2 regions of the Neobacillus sp. NPDC058068 genome follow, and region 2 is predicted to be linked to the other one. Evidence: riboswitches for the same ligand, from Rfam matches in the RefSeq annotation. Region 2 holds a riboswitch; the other holds the start of a gene.

Region 1 (4,446 bases), on a different contig from region 2:
GAACTGCCATTTTTAGCACCTTCAATAGGTACGTATAGCGATATTAACAGCGCCTTTGAGGATATGAAAACCGATAACCCTACGTACTGGCTAAAAAGCTCTCTGGAGCATTTACAGCCGTTATCTGATGTAACCGTAAACGGCAATACCTTATTTGTTTCCTTTAAGGACATTATCGACATGAAGGATGATCAGCTTACATTAGCATCGTTTGAGGCGTTATTGTTAACAGCTAAGCAATTTGGCTTGGAAAAAGTAGTGGTGAAGGATTCACGATTAACACATCTTGGACCATTTGATTTAACTAAAGAAACCAAGGTGCCAGTGGCTCCAAATCTCCGTGATATCCAATAAAATTCAAAAATCAACCGAATAGGTTGATTTTTTTTGAATAAAATTGCTGTGTACTCCAAATTATAACAAGTATGCTCTAGTCCTGATTCCCAAATCCAGATGTTCTAAACCTGATTAAACGAACATATGGTGTGGAAGAGAGCGGTCAAGTTATAAGGAGGAAAAGGGAAATATGCGTGACTACATAAAGAGGTTTTTGATTGCCATCATTATGGCGCTTTGTGTCAGTTTATTGTTCATAGGCGGCAAACATTCGGAGGCTGCGGGTATGCTAGAGACAAAAGAAATGAAGGATCGCTGGATTTGGCCGGCAGATGGTGTTATATCTGATACATATGGAACGAGGCAGGGGAAACATAAAGGAATTGATATTGCAGGGAAAATCGATACTCCCGTGCTTGCTGTTGATGGGGGAGAAGTAGTCAAAGCCTATTATTCTAATACATATGGGAATGTGGTATTTGTTAAACATCCAAATAATTTGGTAACCGTTTATGCCCACTTAAATAAGCGGAATGTACTAACTGGCCAAACGATAAAACAAGGTGAAGTTATCGGTAAAATGGGAAGAACAGGAGTAGCCACCGGAACTCATCTCCATTTTGAGGCCCATCAAATGGAATGGAGATATGATAAAAGGTATGCAATGGATCCGGAAAGGCTCCTCGGAAAAGCAGACGTCGGCGAAGCTGTACAGGGTGGAATCGCAAATATTGGTGATAACGTTTTAGCGGCAAGCTCCCATTTCCATCCGGAAGTTGAAAGCAAACCGCGATCAATTAATTTATCAAATGATGCCGCCTATATCGTTAAACAAGGCGATACCTTGTACTCGATTGCAAAGAAACAAAGGATTTCAATATCGAAAATAAAAGAATTAAACCACCTTACTTCTGATCTGATTAGACCGAAACAAATATTAGTTGTTCACTGAATATAAGTTACCCGTGGCAAATATGTCCACGGGTTTTGTTATGAAAATGTTGAAAAACAAGCCTAAAAGTTGAAACGTGAGATCTTTCGCTTAACAAAATGACGTTTCTCCAGTATAATAAACTTGTAATTTAATATCGATCTATCTTCGGGGCAGGGTGAAATTCCCGATCGGCGGTATTGAGTAGTTAATACTCTAAGCCCGCGAGCCTTTTTAGGCAGGATTTGGTGTGATTCCAAAGCCGACAGTATAGTCTGGATGGGAGAAGATGGAGGTTCTGCAGACGTTCAAAAAATTTTTGCGATTGAACGTTTATTAAGCATGCCTTCGTAAATCTCCCTCGAGAAAATTTCTTGAGGGTATTTTTTTTTACAAGGGCATCTGAATTGCTGAACCTCTCTTCCTTAAGCGATGGATCAAAAAAGGAGAGAGGAAAATGAAGAACACAAGAGTAAAAACTATGGTGACAATTGGAATGCTGAGCAGTATTGCCTATCTGTTAATGCTATTAAATTTTCCATTGCCGCCGTTCCAAGGTTTCTTATTAATCGATTTCAGCGATATCCCCGCATTGATTGCAGCGTTACTCTTAGGACCGATTGCAGGAATATTAGTTGAGTTTTTCAAAAATGTTCTAAATTATATTGCGACTGGAAGTCAAACAGGGATTCCAGTAGGCCATATTGCTAATTTTCTAGCGGGTATTCTGTTTATTTTGCCGACTTATTATTTATACAATAAAATAAAGACGCGAAAAGGCATGACACTTGCTTTAATACTTGGCACAACCACAATGGCGGTTATGATGAGTGTATTAAATTATTTTTTTATACTCCCTGCCTATACGGCCCTCTTACATTATCCTGATCTGCGTAACTATGTGGTACCTGGAATCCTGCCGTTCAATATCATAAAAGGTGTTGTCATGTCGATCGTCTTTATGTTACTGTTCACCCGGATGCAGGCATGGATTAAGAAATTTTCCACAGTGAAAAGTGTATAATTATAGATAAAGCAATCAGGATACCCTCCTGGTTGCTTCTTAAATGAAAAAAATAAAACCCCCGTCGAAGAGGAAGGGGGCTAGTAGCTTAATAATACTTTTTTGACAAAATATTATTCGAATTTAGTTGGATTGCCATCAAATGCTTCGTCGGCAACTTTGATTGAATCAGTTGGGCAGCCTTCAAAAGCATCCATCATATCATCGATTAATACATCTGGAATTTCAACGATACCTTCATTATCGTCAAGAGTTACAAATGCAATGCCTTCATCATCATAATCATAAATATCTGGTGCTGCTGCGCCACATGCCCCGCAAGCGATGCAAGTTTCCTTGTCCACAATCGTATACTTTGCCATGAAAAAAAACCTCCCAGTAATATAACAAAATTATTCTTCCTCGTTTTCCATTGTGAAAATGGAAACGCATTACTCATATCTATTGTAAAACTGTATGAGCAACTTTTCAATAGAAAAATGCTTTTAAATACTATTGTTTGTTTAATTGAATTTAATAAACTTCCACAATTTCGAGCAACGAGAATCATCATTTCATGGTAGAATAAAAGGAAGAAAAAAAGGACATTTTGTCGAGATAATTCGAAAAAGTGTGGGAGGAGAGCTTGGGTGGCGCAATTAGCATCGATAATTCTGTACTGTTTAACACAATTAAACGGAGAACGGACGATATATTCTATCTTTCATCTTTTGAACGGAAAAAAGTCATCCCAAACCATCCAAGATGCTCATTTATTTTCTTTGAAAAACTTTTTTGGAGTATACGAACCTCTAACAAGAGAATCCTTCGAAGACATCATTCAAATGATGCAAGAAAGCGAGTGGATCTATAATTGTGGCGAGCAGCGATTCCTTCCAACGCCCACAGGTAAGTCTTTTTTAGGAAACCATCCATTGCCTAAATATCTAAATGGCTGGGACCATCACTCATTCACTACGCAGTTTTGGGAAAGGCTGAGTTTATTTATACAGGTCACTTCGAATCTTGGTTTCCAGGAATCAAGATACATACCTATCCAAAAAAATAAGCATGTTCATCAATGGCTGAAATCTGTTTTAAAAGAAATCAGAGTACCAAGGAATGAAATGGGGACAATTGTTTATTCCGAGGTAGTGGAATGCTTCAGTGGTGACAATGAAATCGATCCTTCTTTGTTGGTGTTTCGGCTGACAGGTTTTCAACAGATTGGTTTAACGGCATCGCAGGCAGCTAAAAGACTACAGTTGGATTATCATGATTACCATATCGGATTCATTAATACATTACATTACTTGATTCGAAATATTAGCGAAAATGCTAATCGTTTTACGGTTTTAGCCTATTTAATGCAGGATTTAATACAAGAAAATGAATTAACACTTTCTTCAAGGAAAACGCAAAAACTATTAAATCAAGGATATTCCCCAGAGATGATTGCAAATTACAGACATCTGAAGTTAAGTACAATTGAAGATCACTTTGTTGAATTTGCATTAAATGTTGATGATTTCTCTATTGATACTTTTGTGGATTCAGAGCTGCAAACGAAAATTCTTGAAATATCCAAACATTCTGCTACTAAAAAGCTAAAGCTGATAAGGGAGAAAGTGCCGGCAGCCACTTATTTTCAAATAAGGTTAGTGCTGGCGAAGTATGGTGATCGATAATGGAATTAGAAAGTATTTTAGAAAAGCATTTTGGTTATCATTCGTTTAAAACCGGGCAGAAGGAAGTAATCTCATCCATCCTTGCCGGAAATCATACATTGGCGATGCTGCCGACAGGGACAGGTAAATCGTTGTGTTACCAACTTCCTGGGCTTATTTTAAAAGGGAAAATCTTAATTGTTTCCCCACTTCTCTCCCTCATGCAGGATCAGGTAGAGCAATTTAAACAGTTTGGCGAAAAAAGGGTCATTGCCTTGAATTCATTTCTTTCAACAGAGGAAAGAAATAATGTGCTTACGAGCATAAGCAGTTATAAGTTTATTTTCATATCTCCTGAAATGCTCAGGATGCCCTTTATAATGAAAAGACTGCAAGGCCTTGACATCTCATTGTTTGTTGTTGATGAAGCACATTGTATCTCACAATGGGGTTATGATTTTCGTCCTGATTATTCAAAACTGGGCGACATTCGCCAAAAATTAGGGGAT
Region 2 (4,446 bases):
CGCGCAGCATTTGTGCGGATAAACCATAATCACGCATTTCTGCTGGGAATCCTAATTTCTCGTTTGCTTCAACCGTATCATAACCCTGCTCTTGCAGCTCATAGGCCTTTAATTTATTTAGCAAACCGATATCTCTGCCTTCCTGTTCCATGTAGAGGACAACACCTCGGCCCGCTTCTTCAATCATTTCTAATGAAAGATGCAATTGCGGCCCACAATCACAGCGTTTTGAATGAAAAACATCACCTGTCAAACACTCAGAATGGATTCGTACAAGCGGTGCCTCATCTTCTTTAAGCAGATCCCCCTTCACGATCGCTACATGCTCTTTCCCGTCTAGATGATTGGAATAGCCAATCATCTGAAATTCGCCAAATGATGTTGGCAGCTTCACTGATGCCTCACGTTTCACTAACTGCTCATGTTGATAACGATAGCGGATTAAATCGGCAATCGTCACCAGTTTCAACTCATACGTTTCAGCAAATTTCATTAGTTCCGGCACCCTTGCCATTTCACCGTTATCACTCATAATTTCGCAAATGACCCCGGCAGGTTGAGCTCCGCAAAGTTTCGCAAAATCAACCGCTGCCTCCGTATGTCCATTTCGCTCAAGTACACCATTTTCCTTGGCTACAAGCGGAAACACATGACCAGGCCGGCGAAAATCTGAGCTGATTACGTTTGGATCTAACAGTTGTAAAATCGTTTCAGAACGCTCAAATGCACTAATACCAGTCGTTGTATCTTTGTAATCAATACTAACCGTAAAAGCCGTTTGATGGTTATCTGTATTGTGCTGGACCATCGGATGTAAATCGAGACGTGCCGCTAATTCCTTCGTTATGGGCGTACAGATTAAACCGCGGCCATGTGTAGCCATAAAGTTTATATTCTCCGGTGTTGCATAATCCGCCAGCACCAAGAAATCTCCTTCATTTTCACGGTTCTCATCATCGACCACGATAATAATTTTACCTTTTTTCAAATCTTCAATTGCTTCTTCAATGGTATGAAACACAGTCAAAACACCGCCTTTTCTAAAATCCATTTTGTCGTAAAAAATCCATCGTAATCGGCGAACTCTCTTGCTTGCGCTCCAATTGATGAATAACATATTTTCCAAGCATGTCATTTTCAATATTCACGACATCATGTTCTCTTTTAATCCCTAGTATCGTTTCACTAAACGTGAGGGGAATAAGCGAAACAGTCAGCTGTCTAGGCTGCACATCAAAAATCGTTAAACTGATTCCATCAATCGCTATCGAACCTTTCAGTACGCAATATTTACTCAGTTCTTCTTTGATGCCAATATCAACATATACCGCATTTTCAAGCTTCCTTTTTCGTAAAATGACACCTGTTCCATCCACATGCCCTGAAACGAAATGACCACCAAACCGGCCATTTGCCGGCATCGCCCGTTCCAGGTTGACCACATGACCAATTTGGAACGACTGGATATTGGTTGCCTTCACCGTTTCCGGCATAACATCAACTGTAAATGTGTTGGTTGAAAAAGCGGTGACGGTTAAGCAGACGCCATTTACCGCGATACTATCACCCAAATGAATGTCTTCTACAATTTTTTTCGATTCTAACGTTAACTGCATACTATTGGACCCACTTTTGATCGCTTTGACCTTACCTAAATCTTCTACAATTCCTGTAAACATGATTTACACCTCATTTCAGTACCGACGTTATTTTCAGGTCCTCGCCAATCACTTCTACATGTTGAAATTTCAATTCGTAAGCGTCTGTCATTTGCAGGACATCTAAATCAGCAAACATGGGTACTGCCCTATTCCCGCCGACAATTTTCGGTGCAATATAGGTGATCAATTGGTTTACCAAGCCTGATTTCAAAAAGCTTGCATTGACGGTTTTACCGCCTTCTACATAAAGTTTCATCACCTGACGTTTTCCAAGCTCCGTCAGTAACTCGGTAATGTCGATGGTTGGCTGCGAAAGTTGGATGATTTCTACATGCGGCTGTTGAAAACTAGCAATCCTTTCAGCCGCTGCCTCCGATCCGGTGAAAATCCACGTCTGTGACTGCTCATCCGTAATAACTTTTTTATCGTGCGGCATCGTTAAATGTGTATCTAAAATGATTCGAATTGGTTGTTTTTTCGTCTTGCCAAGCCGATTCGTTAGACTCGGATTATCCGATAAAACGGTCCCAAGACCGACTAAAATCGCATCATACTTCTCGCGGGCATTGTGCACATCTTGTTGCACCTCGCTGCCGGTAATTTTTTCACCACAACCCGTCTGTGCCGTTATCTTGCCATCAAGTGTAATTGCCTGTTTCAATGTCACAAAAGGTTTATTTTGTTGAATGAAATGAAAGAATGCCTCATTTAAAACATCAGCCTGGTCTTTCAAAACACCTGTTTTCACTTCAATCCCAGCGTCTCTCAAAAGAGCAACGCCTTTGCCCGCGACTAAAGGATTAGGATCCATCGAGGCAATGACTACACGTTCCACACCGGATTCTACTAGGGCCATGGCACATGGAGGTGTTTTTCCATAATGACTGCATGGTTCGAGCGTCACATAAACTGTACTTCCTTTAGCCCGATTTCCTGCCATTTGCAATGCATGGACCTCTGCATGCGGGCATCCCGCTTTCAAATGAGCACCGAATCCAATAATTTCTCCATCTTTCACAATCACAGCACCCACAACGGGATTCGGGGCAGTTTGTCCCTCAGCAACTTGCGCCAATTTCAAGGCAAAATCCATATAAAACTCATCCGTCATCTTGATCCCCTCCAATCACGGTTTACAGGAAGCTGGGGACGGTTCTCCTGCTTCCTTCCAAAAATAAAACCCCTTAGAATACGTCACTAAGGGGTTTAGGAGGAGAGTATGGAATAACGGCAGTACTAAATAAGCCTTCTGAAGGTTATTTTTTCTTCAAAAGCTTGATACCATTGCTCATACATCCTTCTCCCATCCAGACTATACTGTCGGCTTTGGATTCACACCAAATCCTGCCTTTATAAAAAGGCTCACGGGCTTAGAATTTCTTCATCACCGTCGATTGGGACTTTCACCCGACCCCGAAGGACATTGCATATGAAATTTTGTTTGGGTTTTATAAAAATAATAAAACCCCATAGATCATCTCTACGGGGTGGTTAGGAGTTTTCGTGTTGTAAGCATCACTAAATAAACCTTCTGAAGTGTGTTTTTCTTCATAAGGAAATAAGGCATGCTCATACGTCCTTCTCCCATCCAGACTATACTGTCGGCTTTGGATTCACACCAAATCCTGCCTTAAAAAAGGCTCACGGGCTTAGAATTTCTTCATCACCGTCGATTGGGACTTTCACCCGACCCCGAAGGACTATTCATATTTATAACATATTATAACACTGTTAGCATTAGAAATCACATTATATGACTAACTTGTAGAAAAAGGGAGATTCCCCCGCTGCTTTAATGATACTTGAATTCTCCATTATGATAAATCTTTTCTTAACTAATCTCATTTTCTCGGACTTTTTCCACCCTCTATTTTCCAACAAATTTCTTCGTAGTTTTATGATAAGAAGCCTAATATTTCAAGGAATACTACATTTTCAATCAAACGATTGATTAGTTTCAAAAAAACTAATCAATCGTTTGATTGAAATCAGATCAAGTGCTTATAAATAAGGGGTTTACAACTTAAAATCAGTAAATATATCGTCGAATATAGGATTCTTCTTGTTTATTTTATGTGCAATTCGTGGCGGAAAATAAGTATCTGCCGCTCATAATACACGTTTCGACAGGTATTCCTATATTTCCGTATTAACTAAACGTTTGATTGAATCATGACTATTTCCTTCTGCCGTTTGGCTTTTTCCCGGGAAATTGATAAAAATAACGTCGAAACCCGCTCGACTTTTTTCATAAAATAGGTCCTCTTATAGAGATTCTAAGTAAATGGAAAAATGAGTCCCCCATTGCTTTAATACAATGAGTGACTCATTCTAAGTCAGAATTTATTGGTCATCTGTTTTTACTGCAGCCTTTTTCAAAGTTCTTTGAAGTTGATAAATTTTCATCATACCAATTAAACCAGCTAATAATGCTCCTAGTAGGACTGATCCAATGATGACGAGGATCAATGGCCATTCCGCTTTTCCAAATAAGTAATTAACCGTTACAGGTTCAACATTAATAACTGAGAAGACCGCGATAATTAAGATCAAAAGTAGGGCAAATATTAGGTTCCATTGCTTTTTCATACGTCACCTCATGGAAAGTTTTGATTAACATGGGACTAGGGACAGCCTTCTTCCCCCAAATGGAAAAGACTCTTTCGTTAAGGAAGCACTAAAAATCTATCCTTAAGTAAACAATTCTATTATACTAATCTTTTCAGTTTTTTCCTATTAGCGTTGCATTCAAAATAAAATAGGGACAAGGTGTCCCCTTGTCCCT

Evidence for each region. A riboswitch is a leader RNA that binds a small molecule or an ion and turns the genes downstream of it on or off. The one in region 2 is predicted to bind FMN.
Region 1: it holds a riboswitch for FMN, as region 2 does, so the genes downstream of both, ACFVSW_RS16775 (ECF transporter S component) here and ribD (bifunctional diaminohydroxyphosphoribosylaminopyrimidine deaminase/5-amino-6-(5-phosphoribosylamino)uracil reductase RibD) in region 2, are expected to answer to the same signal.

The regions. Positions count from the first base shown of each region.
Region 1 covers NZ_JBHVSI010000013.1:163,604-168,049, forward strand. Annotated here, with positions in the region: gene ACFVSW_RS16765 (negative regulator of sigma-X activity) at 1-354, shown strand, start outside; gene ACFVSW_RS16770 (peptidoglycan DD-metalloendopeptidase family protein) at 527-1,288, shown strand; FMN riboswitch at 1,428-1,562, shown strand; gene ACFVSW_RS16775 (ECF transporter S component) at 1,725-2,291, shown strand; gene ACFVSW_RS16780 (ferredoxin) at 2,405-2,653, opposite strand; gene ACFVSW_RS16785 (YpbB family protein) at 2,921-3,958, shown strand; gene ACFVSW_RS16790 (RecQ family ATP-dependent DNA helicase) at 3,958-4,446, shown strand, end outside.
Region 2 covers NZ_JBHVSI010000014.1:120,330-124,775, forward strand. Annotated here, with positions in the region: gene ACFVSW_RS17375 (bifunctional 3,4-dihydroxy-2-butanone-4-phosphate synthase/GTP cyclohydrolase II) at 1-1,021, opposite strand, end outside; gene ribE (riboflavin synthase) at 1,041-1,679, opposite strand; gene ribD (bifunctional diaminohydroxyphosphoribosylaminopyrimidine deaminase/5-amino-6-(5-phosphoribosylamino)uracil reductase RibD) at 1,690-2,772, opposite strand; FMN riboswitch at 2,953-3,086, opposite strand; FMN riboswitch at 3,234-3,365, opposite strand; gene ACFVSW_RS17390 (LapA family protein) at 4,005-4,250, opposite strand; gene ACFVSW_RS17395 (mannitol-1-phosphate 5-dehydrogenase) at 4,445-4,446, opposite strand, start outside.